Regions from separate parts of the Paenibacillus sp. HGF5 genome, predicted to be linked through region 2. Evidence: riboswitches for the same ligand, from Rfam matches in the RefSeq annotation. Region 2 holds a riboswitch; the other holds the start of a gene.

Region 1 (8,196 bases), on a different contig from region 2:
TCGTAATGCTAGGGAACCGCTTCTTAATGTTGCGAAGCAGATCCGTATAATAATTGAAAGGCAAATCCGGATTGACTCCGCCCTGCATCAAAATTTCAGTGCCGTTCACGTCCTCGGTTTCCTGAATCTTCTGGAAAATCGTCTCATCCGACAGAACATAGCCCTCGGAAGAGCCGGGTCTGCGATAAAAAGCACAGAAACGGCAGAATACGTCACATATGTTGGTATAGTTGATATTCCGGCCGATAACAAACGTCGTGATGGGATCCGGATGCAGGCGCTTGGTCATCACATCCGCCGCATGGCCAATCTTCTCGATCTCATCACTCTCAAAAAGGGTCACGGTATCTTCCAAATTTAAACGCTCACCGCGTAAAGCTTTATCCAATATACGGTTTACCGCACTCATTCTTGCAGCCTCCCTACTTAACACAAAATACAAATCACCAGTAAAACTTCGTCTATCCCATCCTACCACATTCCGCCATTAAAAACGACATCCCGTCCGTGACAGGATGCCGAATTCTATGATTTGGCAAATCTTCAGATGAGGTTCATTGCTTCTTAAAAATCTTTAGTTGCTGGTAGAAAAGGCCTGGTCCAAATCGGCAATCAGGTCATCCACATCCTCCAGTCCGACCGAGAAGCGGAGCAAACCGTCGGTAATGCCGCGCTCATGCCGAACCTTCTCGCCCATGGCCGCATGGGACATCATCGCCGGATACGACAGGATGCTCTCCACTGCTCCCAGGCTGACGGCTACCAGCGGCAGCTTCACGCGGTTCAGCACCTGCTTCGCACGCTCGCCTGAGCCGACGTCAAAGGAGATGACCGCGCCGTAACCGCTCGACTGCTTCTCATGGACTTCCCGTCCCGGATGATTCAAGAGGCCGGGATAATACACTTGCTCAATGTCGCTTCTCCCTTGCAGCCAGGCCGCCAGCTTGGCCGCGCTCTGCTCGGAGTGGGCCATCCGAGTGCTGAGCGTCTTCATGCCCCGCATAAGGAGCCAGGAATCCTGGACCCCAAGCACCGTGCCCAAACCATTTTGCAGCTGTTTCAACTGGTCTCCCAGCTCCTGGGTTCTGGCTACGGCGAGACCTGCCAGCACATCGCTGTGTCCCCCAAGGAATTTGGTTGCGCTGTGGATGACGATATCCACGCCGAACTCGATCGGGCGCTGATAGAACGGCGTCATGAACGTATTGTCCAGCAGGGTAAGCAGGCCTTGCTCCTTCGCCCAATCCGTGACGGCGCCGATGTCGGTAATTTTCAAGGTCGGGTTCGAAGGGGTTTCCATATAAACCGCTTTTGTATTCGGTTTGAGGGCCGCCTTCACCTGATCCAGATCGGTCATGTCGACGAAGGTGCTCTCGATGCCCATACGGCTCAGTATGCTGGTCAGCAGGCGGTAGGTTCCGCCGTATACATCCTCCGTCACGATCATGTGATCGCCCGCGGACAGCAGCATGAACGAACTGGAGATCGCCGCCATGCCGGAAGCATAAGCGAAGCCGCGAACGCCTCCTTCCAAGAGGGCGATATAATCTTCCAGCGCCTGCCGCGTCGGATTGCCGGATCGGCTGTAATCGTGCAGCGGCGGGTTAAAGACGTCTTCATGATGAAACGTCGAGGCTTGATAGATCGGAACGCTTGAAGCGCCGGTTGCGCGGTCGATTTCCCCGCCGAAATGCAATAGTTTCGTCTCGAAACGGAGTTCTTCATCGTGTCCGCGTTTTGCTGATACCTGCTTAGCTTGCGTTTCCAAGCCGGATGGACCTTTATCGATGCTCATGCTCCCGTGCTCCCTTCCACTTCTGCCATAGCCGCGCCCAGCGCAGCATCCAAATCCGCGATCAGGTCATCCGCATGCTCGATGCCGACCGAAAACCGGAGTAAGCGGTCGTCCACGCCGATCGCTTCCCGAATCTCAAGCGGGATGTCCGCATGGGTCTGGACCGCCGGGTATGTCATTAGGGACTCGACGCCTCCGAGGCTTTCTGCAAATGCAATCAGTTTGATGTGGCGCAGCACGGGCTCGACATAGCGGGCGTCCTTCACCTTGAAGGAGAAGATGCCCGTGTTGCCGCTGGATTGGCGATTCTGGATCTCATGCCCCGGATGATCCGGCAGAGCAGGGTAATACACCTTGCCGATCGCCGGGTGGGTTGTCAAAAAGCTTGCCACCGCGGTTGCATTCGATTCGTGCCGGTCCATGCGAAGCGCAAGCGTCTTCATACCCCTCATTAACTGATAGGAATCGGAAGGACTCAGCACCGCCCCGATGGAGTTATGAAGGAAGGCCATCTCCTCGGATAATTCCTTGCCCTTCGTCACGATGATGCCTGCCAGCACATCGTTATGCCCTCCCAGATACTTGGTGGCGCTATGTATGACGATATCCGCCCCAAGCTCGATGGGTCTCTGGAAATACGGGGTTAGCAGCGTATTATCCACGATGCTGATCAATTGATGGCGTCTTGCCCATGTACAGACGGCTTCGATATCCGTAATCATCATGAGCGGATTCGTCGGCGTTTCGATAAATACGGCCTTCGTGTTCGGTTGTCTGGATCCTTCCAGCGCATCCAAGTCGTTTGTATCCACGTAGGTCGCCGTTACCCCGAACTTGGACATGATCCGCTCCAGCAGCCGGTACGTCCCTCCGTACAGATCGAGCGATACAATCAGGTGATCGCCTTGACCGAACAGCGCAAAAATCGTCTGTAGGGCCGCCATGCCCGAGCTGCAGGCAAAGCCGGCGTCACCGGATTCCAGCTCGGCGCAGGCATCCTCGAGTACCGAACGGGTCGGATTCTTGGTGCGGGCATAATCAAACCCCGTGCTCTGGCCTAATTTAGGGTGGCGGTATGCCGTAGCCTGATAAATCGGAAAATTAACTGCTCCCGTTACCGGTTCCTGCACCGATCCGATCTGTGCCAGCCGGCTCTCTATATTCAAAGGTTTCTTCTCCATCACAAACTCTCCTCCCGTACGCGGTTAAATTTGCGGACCGATATCATATGGCGTTTCCTGATATACATAGTAATTGAGCCAATTAGTGAATAATAAGTTTGCATGCGCGCGCCATATGGACGGAGGCGTTCTTGTTGGATCGTCGTTCGGATAATAGTTGCGCGGCAGCGCAATGTCCATGCCTTTGGCAACGTCCCGGTCATACTCCCATTTCAGGGAGTCCGCATCATACTCGGAATGCCCTGTGGCAAAAATCTGCTTGCCGTCCCGGCTGGATACCAAATAAATCCCTGCTTCCTCGGACTCGGACAGGATGACCAAATCATCCACGCCTGCAATGTCTTCGCGCCGAACTTCCGTATGACGGGAATGCGGAACAAAGAACATTTCGTCAAATCCGCGGAGCAGCTTGGTACACGCTTCATTGATCGTATGCGGAAATACGCCAAAGCATTTTTCCTCGAGGCTGTATTTCGGCACGCCGTAATGATAATAAAGCCCGGCTTGCGATGCCCAGCAGATATGGAGCGTAGAGGTCACATGCGTCTTGGTCCATTCAAAAATTTCAGTAAGCTCATCCCAATAATTCACTTCTTCGAACTCCAGCTGCTCGACTGGAGCTCCAGTAATGATCATGCCGTCAAAACGACGGTTCTTCACTTCTTCAAAGGTTTTGTAAAATGATTTTAAATGCTCGGCCGACGTATTCTTCGATACGTGTGAGCTCGGGTGAAGAAGGACGACATCCACCTGGAGCGGGGAGTTGCCGATCAATCGCAGCAGCTGGGTCTCCGTCGTTTCCTTGGTTGGCATCAAATTGAGGATCGCAATCCGCAGCGGGCGGATATCCTGATGAAACGCATGACTCTCATCCATGACAAAAATGTTTTCTCCAGCCAGAACTTCCTTTGCCGGCAGGGCATCCGGAATTTTAATTGGCATCTGAGGCTCACTCCTTCGAAATATGAAATGATACATCCATAAAGCTGTGAGAAAGAGCGTTAGACTGTATAAACGCAAGAAGACCTTTCTCGAAGTAGAGAAAGGTCATCATATACGTATCACAATGCGCCTCTCTCATCTGTCAGGCTATACGACGGCTTATACAATCGTCGTATCTCCTGCAAGAATTAGCACCGTGCGATGTTGCCGCCGGTTGCCGGGTTTCATAGGGCTAGTCCCTCCACCTGCTCTTGATAAGATTTCGCTTTATTCAGTTGTTTGGAATTGTTTCGTAATTGATACCTACTTTAAATCATCCTCAATTTTTCGTCAAGAACCTTTTCATGAGTTTGTCACACTTCACCAAAGGTTTCCATACCCTATATCATGGCCCTTGGACAGCTCCGGATTTCACTTGAAAGGTCCTACACCCGGCGTTATACTAGACAAGTGCTGTTTAAAACCGAGTATGAAAGAGGTGACATGGAAGATGGACGGTGACCCGAGCCAGAAACTGGATGCACAAGACGCACAACCGCATAGGATCAAGATCAGCTTACCGGCAGAGGGCAGCGTTATTTTTCATGCGCTTTTTATCGTATTCTAACCTTCCTCGATTTATGCCCGTACACCGGTGGGCTGATATCCTGTGCCTTAACTGCTTGACTTAAGCAGCTTGGATTAGACAAAGGAGTGATATCAGATGAAAATCCGGTTGGTCGATTCGGGCGTTTTTACCCCTGTTGATGACATCGAAATGACGCTGACAGCTCCGGCCAGCGGCTTCTACTGGCTGGATGCGGACGTGGATGATTTAGCCGAACTGCAGCCCCTCTTCTCCCTGCATGATCTTGCCGTTGAGGATTGCCTCAGCGAAGAGGAGCAGCGTCCCAAAATTGAAATATACGAGAACCACTATTTTATCGTCGTGAACAGCATCCGGTTTGACGACGAAGAGATTTTCCTTCGGGCATTGAATGTTTTCCTGGGCAGGCATTTTATTATTACGGTGACCAAGCAAAAGATCCATGAGCTTCGCACCGTCAAACCGCTTCTCTGGGAGGATGAAGTCAGCACGCCTGACCGCTTCCTCTATCTCTTGATCGACCTCGTCACGGACAACTACTTCTCCGTAGGGGACCGAATAGAAGCGAGAATTGAAAAGCTGGAGGAAGACATTCTGATGCATACCAAAAAATCCCACCTCAGCGAGATCATCGGTCTGCGAAGTGAGATTCTTTGGTTGAAAAAGGTGCTTGGCCCTCAGAAGGAAGTTATCAATACGCTCAACAAAAAAGATCTTCGGCTGATCGATGACCAGCTGCAGAAATACTTCAGCGATATCTATGAAAATGCCGTTAAAATTTCCGAAACGTTCGAGACCTATCGGGATCTCATGGGGAACCTTCGGGAAGCCTACCAATCCAGTATCGCCAATCGGGCCAATGAAATCATGCGCGTGTTTACCGCTATTACAACGATCTTTATTCCATTGACGCTGATTACGGGCATCTACGGCATGAACTTTGAGTATATGCCGGAACTTCATTGGAGATATTCCTATTATGTGGTTATCGGCATCATGGTTTTTGCCGGCGCGCTCATGTTTTATCTGTTCCGTAAAAAGGATTGGATATGAGACACCCTGGTCAAACGAGGAGAGTACTGGCCGGAACACAGCGGTTCATACGAACCGCCGCAACTAAAACCTAATCTACAAGCACGGCGAATTAGCATCAGGACGGATCTCCTTGCAACGGGGAGAATCCGTCCTGACTTCGTTTAAGGCAGATTAACCGGCATTCGCTTTGCCGGGCTGATCCCGCCGAAAGCGGATCCGTATGAGACGAAGCCGTTCATACAGCCTTTCCGTCCCCCCCAGCTCTTCTGCTTCTGCGTTCTCGGCTTGTCCCTGTCCGTATACCCGCTGTAACACAGGTTTAAGAAACGTATCGCCCAACTCTTCAAACGCCTTCCATACGTTTTCCTGCTCCGCAGCCGTCATCATGTTCAATTCGACCTGGAGCAGCTGCTCCGTATCATAGCCTTCCTTCTCAAGCCCTTCCAATTCCTCGACCAAATCCCGACGCGACAGCGAGGTACGCGCTTCAAGCTCGGACAGCGAAGCGCCCTCGGCTATGCCAATCAGCATCGCACGGCGGGTTCGGAAGCGTTCAAGCTCCTGCTGATATCTCTGTTCCTTCTGTTTATACAGCCAGGACAAGAATTCCTCTTCCGGCAGCTGCGTATACACCCAATCCAGTGGAAACGTTGTGGTTCGCTCGGTTTTCGTCGTAATCTCCAGCCATTCCACCCCGTGCTCCGAAGCCTTGCTAACCCCGATTCCCGGAAGCTGCAGCAGCTCTTCCTCACTCTGGGGAACAAAGGCGCTGATCATGCGCAGCACCCGGTTGCTGGCAATGAAATAGGGCGCTTTTCTTCCGGATGCGGCCTTTCTCCTGCGCCAGGCGCACAGCTCCGTGTACAGCTCCTCCGATCCATACAGCTCGCTGTAACATTGCAGCTTCTGAGTGCCGAGATTCTTGCTCCCGGTCTCTCCCGGTTCATGGAATACCCCTTCGATTAGCGGGCGGAAGCCCTCTCCGAGCTTCTTCGCAAGCTGATGCCGATACACGCACAGCAGCTCATTCCATGAGTTGCCTTCATACCACTCGTCATCGGAAACTTCACCGTCCGGTTCCATATTCCGCCAGCCGAGCCTCCATCCTCCTTCTTCCTCGCCGATCCATACTTGAGCCGAACGGAGATGACCTGACTCATCCGCTCCGCTCATCCGATTCATGAACACAATTTGCATCCCTCGATAACCTCCCGTTTACGCAATCAGCATAAAGGCGGAACAACGCAAAAAAGCACCTCTCCTCCGCGCAGCGGCAAGAAAGGTGCTTCCTTCGTTCCATACATTATACTGTTGAAACTATAATACCATAATCTGTAATAGAATCCAATCCATTTTAAACTTTCCCTATATAAGAAATCAGGCTAAGCTTGAATGCTCTTGGTTTCATCCACTGCCAGCTTGGCCAATGCCAATGCGCCGCAGAGACCCGCATTATCGCCGAGCATCGGCGGAACGATGAATTGATCGATCCCGTCATGAAGGCTTGGATGCTGAACATATCCTGCCAGCAGCTCTTGAAGCTTCGTGCGGATCAGCGGGAACAGCTGCTCCTGCTTCATCACGCCTCCACCCATCACGATTCGCTGAGGGGACAAGATGAGGACATAATTCATCAGCGCTTGAGCGAGATAATAAGCTTCCATCTCCCAAGCCGGATGATCCGGCGTCAATTCCACGCCGGGAACACCCCAGCGTTTGCCAAGAGACGGTCCCGCAGCAAGCCCCTCCAAACAGTCTGCATGATAAGGACAGGTCCCCTCATATTTGTCTTCCGGATGACGGCGGACGTAAATATGCCCCATCTCCGGATGGGACAGGCCGTGAATCAGTTCGCCGGATACCACGGCGCCTGCTCCTACTCCCGTTCCGATGGTGATATAAAGACAGCTGTCCAGTCCCTGGGCCGCCCCCACGTATATTCTCCAAGAGCCGCTCCGTTTACATCCGTATCAAATCCGATTGGAACGTCAAAACGCCCTTCCAATGCTTTGACGATATTGTAATTGCTCCAATGCGGCTTCGGCGTCGTTGTAATGCAGCCATAGGTCGGGCTGCCTTTCACCGGGTCAATCGGTCCGAACGAACCGACTCCGATCGCCTCTATATCCTTATCAGCAAAAAAGTTAAAGACGTTTGCCATGGTTTCTTCAGGGGTTGTCGTCGGAAAGCTCACTCGCTCCACAACCGTTCCATCCTCCGTACCCACGCCGCAAACGAACTTGGTTCCTCCTGCTTCAATTGCTCCAAGTAAACTCATGCTTCTTCCATCCTCTCCACGATGTGCTGTGCCTTGTTCTCTATATGGTTGCTAACAAGCTCTATTCGAAGCATATGTAAACATTGTGCTCCCGTCAAGTCTGCCTGCCTCTTTCCCTGCCTCTGCCCCGTTCCGAGACGCGGCATTTCGCCGGCCGTTCTGCCGACAAACGCGCGCCGGGACATCCAGCGTGCCGCCGCTAATCCCAGTATAAAGGCACTGATGCTGGACAGCAGTGATGTTTTTATCGACTGCCATTCCGGCATCCCGAGCCGAGCATTTTCGTCATGGTCACGACGACGGCTCCACAAACACGATCCAGCCACCGTGATATGCGCTGATTTCAGGCTTCCGGATGAATTGAAGAAGCGCCTCGGCC
Region 2 (8,196 bases):
ATCTAATGCTGTTAACGGTAGCAACGGCCGGCATTCCCAGCACGCTCAGTAAAATGGTATCGGAGCGCCATGCTTTGAACAAGCCTGCGGAGGCTCGGCGCGTCTATCATGCTGCGCTTATTTTTGCCGGGGCAGCGGGCGTTGTCATGACGCTGCTCCTTTACTTCGGAGCTCCTTTTTATGCCACTCATATAGCCAAGCAGCCGGAGGCGGCTGCTGCCATTCAAGCACTCGCTCCGGCGCTGCTGCTGTTTCCGGCCATCGCCATGATGCGGGGATACTTCCAAGGGCGCAATAATATGACGGCTGGCGGCATATCGCAAATTATCGAGCAGATTGCAAGGGTTCTGACAGCGATCGGCTTGGCCTATGTGCTGCTGCGTTTGGGATATGACGATACCTGGATCGCGGCAGGTGCCTCCTTCGGGGGCGTCCTCGGCAGTATCGGGGCATTTGCGGTCATGCTGTATTTTACGTTGAAGCTTCGCCGAAGCGATCGTGAGCTCAAAATGCCGGCGGCGGACCGCTCGATTCCGCTTGGCGGGATATACCGGGATATATTCACGCTGTCTATACCGATTGTGCTGTCTTCCCTGGCGGTTCCGGCGGTCAACTTCATTGACAGCTCCATTGTGAAGCCGCTGTTGATCGGGCAGGTTGGTCTGGGAGAGGCTACTGCAGCCCTCGCGGTATTAGGAAACCGAGCGCAAAGCGTAGCGGGCATTCCGCCGATTCTAGCCATTGCCCTCAGCACCTCGCTCATTCCGATCATCTCTGCCGCTTTTGCGAGGAAAGATCAGGAGCATTTGGAACAGCAAGTGTCGCTGGCCATGCGCGTTGCCATATTGACGGGTATGCCGATGGTGATTGCGCTCTGCGTTGCATCCTATTCCATCAACGGATTGCTGTTTAGTTCCCTCGGTGGAAGCGGGATCATCGGGTTCCTGACATTCGGTACGATTTTTCAGATCACGATGATGACAACGAACTCCATTCTTCTTGGAATCGGCAAGGCCAAGCTCTCGATGGTTCACGTGATGATCGGGATAGCGGTCAAGCTTGTTGCCAGCTTCCTGCTTGCTCCGTTGTTTGGCATTTATGGCATCATCGGGAGCACGGCTCTCTGTTTCCTTGTCATTACGATGCTGAACGTCAGATCAATCAAGGCGATTGTATCCTTCTCGATCCTGGGCAAACGCTGGATGGGCTTCATACTGACGGTTGCTACCGCAGGAGGGATCGGTTACGGCCTGAATCTGGCCGGTATTCAGATGGTCGATATCATGCCGGCTCGTTTGGCATTCCTGCTGACCTGTCTGGTTGTAGGCATAGCCGTAGTCATTATATATCTTGTACTGCTGGTGGTGTTTGGCGTACTCCGGCAATCGGAGCTTAGCAGTTACCCGCGTCTTTTACAGAAGGTGTTCCGTCCGCTGATGAGGCTGCAGCCTGCGCGAATGCGGGAGCGGGGTTAAACCTATGATGCAAGAACAGCACATCCATCCATGCATCCGTTAGAGAAGAGACCATTCCGGCATTATCGGAATGGTCTTCTTTTATTGCCGGTGGGACGGATCGGATACGTCATGGGCGATGGAGGTTTTCTCCAGGGCGGCCCGATGGGCGTGGGTGATATCCGGCAGCATCGGCGGTTTCGGCTTGCGAATAAACTTAAACATCGTGTGGCCCTGATACCAGTCGTACCGGGGAATCGGTTCCGGGGGTTCATCCTGCCAGATCTCCTCGAGACGGGGGCTATACAGACGACGGCCGTCCGGCAGCCATTCCGATTGGACAAGCTCAAGCCCCTCGTGGCCGTGATTCATGGCTTGATCCCGCGTCGGCGTGAATAACGCCGGCCAATATTCAGCACGCGAGCCCTGATGCTTGGTGGAACGAGCGAATGTCAGCACGGCATGGTAAATATCCTCATAACCGAACAGTAAAGCGTACAGCGAGCGGCCTGCCTTGATCCGGATGGACAGGTCGTCAAACTTGGGGATGGTGAGTCCGGCCAGCGGCCGGGTAGGGGAAACGGGATAATCGGCAGAGTCTGTGCTTGTCTGATGGCTTTGACCCAGCGGGAACACAATTTGATTCAACCGGGTTAGCTCATGCATCCGGAAGAGAGGATTCTGAAGAATATGCTGACGGTAAAAAGGATGTCTTGCCACGCGCCCCTCAATATAGTTCTGTTCATTAATGATGAGGGCGACCGTAAGCAGCGAACTGCCTTGGTCGTGCCAGAACCGTTCCCAGAACGGTGTCATGAACGATGAAACATGGAAGCGGGGGAGCAAATGGAATAAGGGCTTTCCTATTTTTCGACTGTGCATATAGAGAAGCAGCTGCGGATAGGCATCCTGAAAAATCAGCGCATTGCAGCGCTCCAAGAAACTGTACAGATGGTTTTGGAATGGGGGAGCCATAAGATCCGACATCAGCCCGCCCTTCAGATCGCTCATATTCCATCCGGCATTGCGTGATACCATATGGGCAAGCAGGGCCCAATGCAGCTCTGGATGCGACTCGTAACAGTCCAAATAGGCCTCGGTTCGAGTCACGTTGCTTCGGTTGGCGCCGGTAGTTGCCTCCTGAATGCGATGGATCAGCTCCTGCTCCTCATGCGTTGGCTGCAGGTTCGGTTCATGGCCGCGAATTTCGCTGTGACCTTCTTGCAGAGGGAGGAACGAAGAAATGTCCTGCGGCAGATAGGGATGGGAGGAGAGAATGCTCTTGAGCTGCCTGCGAATGGCCCTAACGGCTGTAGGATCCCACTGCAATTCATGCCTGTTTGTCCGAAGCTTTAAGGAATTTCGCCAAGCTGCCATCATACCCGACCACGATTCCGCCAGGGCTTGCGAAATGGCGGCTGTCCATGCCCCGTAATTCCTGCCCCGATTTGGTTTGTCCTTGGCTCCGTGCGAGTGCATGCCGGTTGTCACCTGCACTTTCTGATGATAATTCCAGACCGTGAACCTCATACAGTCAGTATGCTCTAAAATTTGACTTCCACTCAACAATTTGATTCACTAGGGGGGAAGGAATTCGACGTAAAGGGGGAGATAATCAATGGAAAAAATCACTTCAGAAGCAGAATTTCAGGTTGCAATCCAGTCTCCACGACTGACAGTTGCCGTATTTAAAGCGGACTGGTGCGGCGATTGCAAGTTTATCGATCCATTCATGCCGGAGGTTGAGACGAAGTTCTCCAACCAATTGACTCTGGTGGAAGTTGACGTCGATGCTGTCGGTGACGTGAGTCAGCAGCAAAATATTCTGGGCATCCCTAGCTTTGTTGCATACTCTGACGGTCGCGAGCTGGTTCGCTACGTTAACAAACTCCGCAAATCGCGCGAGGAGATTGAAGATTTCCTGCAGCGTGCCGTAGACGTATACGGTACGATTCACAAGTGAGCAGTGACGATAGCACCGCCGCCTTTGAGCTATAACGGGCGGCGGTGTTGTTTTTACATTGGATATTATGAGGGGAATTGCGAAGTCAAGTACCTTGAGCATGAAGGTTTTGTTCATTTTTGAACATTTTGTCACAATCGCTCAAGTGACCGGGGCTGCAGAATCAGGTATAATGAAATGTGGACTGTATATGATGCGATCCTGTATAGGTTTTGAATAGTGAATGATTATGAGCAGCAGGTGAGATAAGTGAACGATAAACAATTAAAGTGGCTGAGTTACATAACATGCTTAATTATGTTCTGCGCGACTTTCGGGGGCATGGTTGTGACAAAGACGGGGTCGGGGCTTGGCTGCGGCCAAGAGTGGCCGCTGTGCAACGGTAAATTTGTTCCCGCTTACACGGTGTCCTCGATGATCGAATATTCCCACCGGGCCGTAAGCGGAATGGCCGGCTTGGCCGCCTTGGCCTCGCTGATTGCGTTCTGGAAGTACAAGCGGGACCGCCGGGATTTGATGGCTTACGTCATCGGAACCTCGATATTCGTCGTGGTACAAGCAATCATGGGTGCCCTCGCGGTGGTTAAACCTCAATCGGCGGCGATCATGGCGCTGCATTTTGGCTTCTCGCTGATTGCTTTTGCCAGCTCGGTCATGCTGGCTTTGGGCATGCGCCGAATCGAACAAGCGAAGGGGCCCGCTGACCTGGAGCGTTTGCCGCGGGTGGGCAAGGGCTTCCGCAATTTGGTCTGGGGCACGACTTTGTACAGCTACATCGTGGTGTATATCGGTGCATTCGTCAGCCATACGGATTCCCGGGAAGGCTGCTCCGGCTGGCCGTTGTGTAACGGAGAAGTGATACCGGAGCTGAGCGGAGGGGTCGGCATCGCCTTTATGCACCGCGTGGCCGCGCTTCTGCTGCTGATCGTGGTGGCGGTGATGGGGCATTTTGCATATTGGCGCAATCGCGATAACCGGGAGATCCAGATGCTGGGCATTTCGGCAACCGTGCTGTGCCTGCTGCAGGTGTTCAGCGGCGCCCTCATTATGGCTACGATGCATAACGAGGAAGTTTACGTATTCTCCGCACTGGGTCATACGCTGCTGATCTCGGCGCTGTTCGGCGTACTGTGTTATTTAAGCGTCCGGGTATGGCAGCTCAGCAAGCCGCTCGAAGCTGAAATACGGAAGGGCCACGACGTGCCCCGCGAAAAGATCGTATAAGGAAGAACGCCAATTAATCCGCAAAGATATTTAATATTCTATGGCATTCTTGCATGCAAAGTCCCCGGACCGGAGTTCGAGGGCTTTGTTGTATAGAAAGGTGCTGCCGGCAGCCGTATCGAAAAGGTTTGATAAGGCAACGAATTTGTTTATATTTAATAACACCGGAGAATCACAAGTCGCTCCATGCTATGGAGTTGTCTTCCCGTTTCGGGGGCATCCTAACAGGACGAGCCCAGATTGGCGCAGCAGATGATGACAGTCAAGGGGATGCCGAAGGGCCTGATGGCGATCCGGATGAGTTGCCCCCGCGCGAGGATATCGCCGTGAAGACGGCCGCTGAGCGCTGGAATGACTATATTGGCATTGGCACTATCGAGATCAAGAACCAAGATTAATCTGATGACGCGAGGGGGTACCGCCATGCTTCGAATGTTACTTGGGGAACAGCCCCGGCAGAACAACGGCCTGCTTGAGGAAGCCATCGAATCGATGGTTAAGACAACCCGGCTGCTGCAGAAGGAAATGGATAAAAATCAAGATCCGACGCATGATTTTCGCAAGCTGGAGATTTGGACCCGGGGACTGATCGTCTCCCTGGATGAGCTGGAGCAGAGCTGGAATGCGGCCAAGCATTTCAGTCAATCGGTCAAATCGGGTTACATCGATGATATGTCGATTCAGGAGCAAGGGGAATATCAACGATATGTGTATTTTTACAAAAACGGCTTCATCCGCGTATTCTCGATCCTTGACAAGCTGGGCACGGTGCTGAACGATTTGTTTGATCTGCATACCTCCAAGGTAAAGGCGCATTTTTCTTATTTTACGGTCCTGCGGCAGTTCAAATATCTTAAGGCCCACGGTGAGCTGGCTGAAGAGCTGGAAGCGATCAAGGATCGCTACAAAGCACCGCTGAACGCGCTCCGCAAAAGGCGCAATGCTGAAATTCACTACATGAACTCCGAGATGCAGGATGATTTGTGGCAGCGCCATCAAGGACTGTCCGACAAAATCGAGCTGGAGGATATCGACAAGCACCTGGACGATCTCCAACAGGGCATCGATATGGTATGCCGCAGCCTGGCCGCCTCGTATAAATATACGAACAAGCTGTGGACTGAAAATGGTGTGCGGGCTTAGGCACAAAATCGCCATGAAATTCCTTTTGACAAAAGCCTGAAAAGAATCTATACTAACTATTGCATTCATTACATGTTATCAAATCAGATCAATTTAATCGGAAAAATTTCATATCGATGTTTTCTTATCGAGAGAGGCGGAGGGACAGGCCCGATGAAGCCCGGCAACCGACTTCTTGCGTACCATTGCTTAATGCGATGACGCTTGAAGTGACATGGTGCTAATTCCTTCAAAGCTATGGGATACCTTCAGCTTTGACAGATGAGAAAAGGCGTTGACTTTTACGTAAAGAGGGCCCTTTTTGATTCTACAAAAAGAGGCTCTTTTCTTTTGGGTAAATAGATATGAAGCTAAGGAAAAAGGAGGATTATCGGATTGATTGAGCTCAAGCAATTGACGAAGCAGTACGGAAAAGCCGGGTCATTAACAACTGCGTTGTCCGAATTGGATTTGTCGATTGAAAAAGGAGAAATTTTCGGAGTGATCGGACACTCCGGTGCAGGGAAAAGTACATTGATCCGCTGCATCAATTTACTGGAGCGTCCCACCTCGGGCGAGGTGTGGGTGAACGGCAAAAATTTGACGTCGCTCGGCAAGAAGCAGCTTCAGGCGGAGCGCCGTAAAATCGGTATGATTTTTCAGCACTTTAACCTGCTGTCTTCCGCGACGGTGTACGATAACATTGCGTTTCCGCTGCGTCTGATCAAGACGCCGAAGGTCGAACTGGAGCGTAAAGTATCCGAGCTGCTGGCTTTGGTCGGCTTGGAGGCGCATCGCGACAAATACCCGTCCCAGCTGTCAGGGGGCCAGAAGCAGCGGGTGGGCATCGCCAGAGCGCTCGCGAGCGATCCGGAAGTGCTGCTGTGCGACGAGGCCACTTCGGCCCTTGACCCGCAAACGACGGATTCGATTCTGCGCCTGCTGCTGGACATTAACAAAAAGTTTCATCTGACGATCGTGCTGATTACCCATGAGATGCATGTCATTCAGAGCATATGCGACCGGGTCGCCGTTATTCATCAGGGCGGCATCGTAGAGCAAGGACCGGTAACGCAAGTGTTCCTGAAGCCGAAGCATGAAGTGACGCAGGAATTCATCCGCCAGGAGATGGACAGCGGCGAAGCGCTGCGGCTGGCTATGCAGGGTCAGGTAAACGGCCCCTCAAGAGCGGTTCAAATCACGTTCCTGGGATCGAAAACGTACGAATCGATCCTGTCGCATACCGTTCATGAGACGGGCGTGAATTTTGCGATTCTGCAGGGTACGATCTCTACGATCAAAGATACGCCTTACGGCCAGCTCATCGTCCGTTTCGAAGGGGAAGAGCGCTCGATTGAAGATACGATCCGGAAGCTGCTTGAACAAGGACTAGACGTGGAGGTGATTCATTGATGTTCGGACTTGATTTTACCCAGATCGACTGGAAAGAGATATGGACGGCAACATTGGATACCCTGCGGATGCTGGGAGCTTCGGCCTTGTTCAGCTTCATCATCGGACTGCCTGTCGGCGTGCTGCTCTACATGGCCGCAAGGTCCACGTCCGGGTTGGTACGCTTCGGCTACACGATTCTGTCGTTCATTGTAAACATTCTGCGCTCGGTTCCGTTCATCATCCTGATCGTGGCGATGATCCCGATTACGAAGTCGATCGTAGGCGTTTCGTACGGCGTGCTGGGCACCATTCCGCCGCTGGTGATCGGCGCTGCTCCATTCTTTGCAAGGCTCGTGGAAACGGCTTTGAATGAAGTGGATAAAGGCGTGATTGAGGCGGCTCATGCCATGGGCTCTTCGACAAGCCAAATCGTATGGAGGGTGCTCCTTCCGGAGGCGCGTCCGGGCCTGCTTGCCGGGATGACCATCACGATTGTAACCCTGGTATCTTACACCGCGATGTCCGGTCAAGTCGGGGGCGGCGGTTTAGGGGATTTGGCCATCAAGTATGGCTATTACCGTTATGAGACCGAGATCATGATTCTGGCTGTCGTGCTGATGATTGTCCTGGTCCAGCTGCTGCAGATGGCAGGAGATCGTCTGGTGCGGCATTTTACAAGAAAATAACGGATTGATGAGGCTTCAAGAAAGACAATATATAGATAATATATTTTTCGGAGGGAGAGTTTTAGAATGAAAAAATGGACATTGGCATTGATCAGCTTGACCTTGGTTACGGTGCTGGCTGCATGCGGCAGCAAGCCTGCGGATAACGCATCCGAGCCAGGGGGAACAACGGGAGGCGGCGGTCAAGAGACCGTAACCTTGAAAGTAGGGGCTTCGCCATCACCGCATGCCAAGATTCTCGAGCATATCAAACCTGCGCTTGAAAAAGAGGGCGTAAACCTGGAAATCGTAGAATTCACGGATTATGTGCTGCCGAATACGCAAGTGGATTCCAAAGAAATCGACGCGAATT

Evidence for each region. A riboswitch is a leader RNA that binds a small molecule or an ion and turns the genes downstream of it on or off. The one in region 2 is predicted to bind S-adenosylmethionine.
Region 1: it holds a riboswitch for S-adenosylmethionine, as region 2 does, so the genes downstream of both, metA (homoserine O-acetyltransferase MetA) here and HMPREF9412_RS17095 (methionine ABC transporter ATP-binding protein) in region 2, are expected to answer to the same signal.

The regions. Positions count from the first base shown of each region.
Region 1 covers NZ_AEXS01000148.1:17,876-26,071, forward strand. Annotated here, with positions in the region: gene mqnC (cyclic dehypoxanthinyl futalosine synthase) at 1-409, opposite strand, end outside; gene HMPREF9412_RS23605 (aminotransferase class I/II-fold pyridoxal phosphate-dependent enzyme) at 575-1,795, opposite strand; gene HMPREF9412_RS23610 (PLP-dependent transferase) at 1,792-2,976, opposite strand; gene metA (homoserine O-acetyltransferase MetA) at 3,001-3,918, opposite strand; SAM riboswitch class I at 4,051-4,179, opposite strand; gene corA (magnesium/cobalt transporter CorA) at 4,622-5,557, shown strand; gene HMPREF9412_RS23625 (HRDC domain-containing protein) at 5,711-6,736, opposite strand; partial or broken gene HMPREF9412_RS23630 (ROK family protein) at 7,018-7,817, opposite strand; gene HMPREF9412_RS33455 (hypothetical protein) at 7,814-8,128, opposite strand.
Region 2 covers NZ_AEXS01000107.1:51,630-59,825, reverse strand. Annotated here, with positions in the region: gene HMPREF9412_RS17125 (putative polysaccharide biosynthesis protein) at 1-1,475, shown strand, start outside; gene HMPREF9412_RS17120 (DUF2515 family protein) at 1,557-2,984, opposite strand; gene HMPREF9412_RS17115 (thioredoxin family protein) at 3,073-3,417, shown strand; gene HMPREF9412_RS17110 (COX15/CtaA family protein) at 3,667-4,641, shown strand; gene HMPREF9412_RS17105 (hypothetical protein) at 4,833-5,039, shown strand; gene HMPREF9412_RS17100 (Cthe_2314 family HEPN domain-containing protein) at 5,065-5,784, shown strand; SAM riboswitch class I at 5,906-6,052, shown strand; gene HMPREF9412_RS17095 (methionine ABC transporter ATP-binding protein) at 6,160-7,176, shown strand; gene HMPREF9412_RS17090 (methionine ABC transporter permease) at 7,176-7,844, shown strand; gene HMPREF9412_RS17085 (MetQ/NlpA family ABC transporter substrate-binding protein) at 7,911-8,196, shown strand, end outside.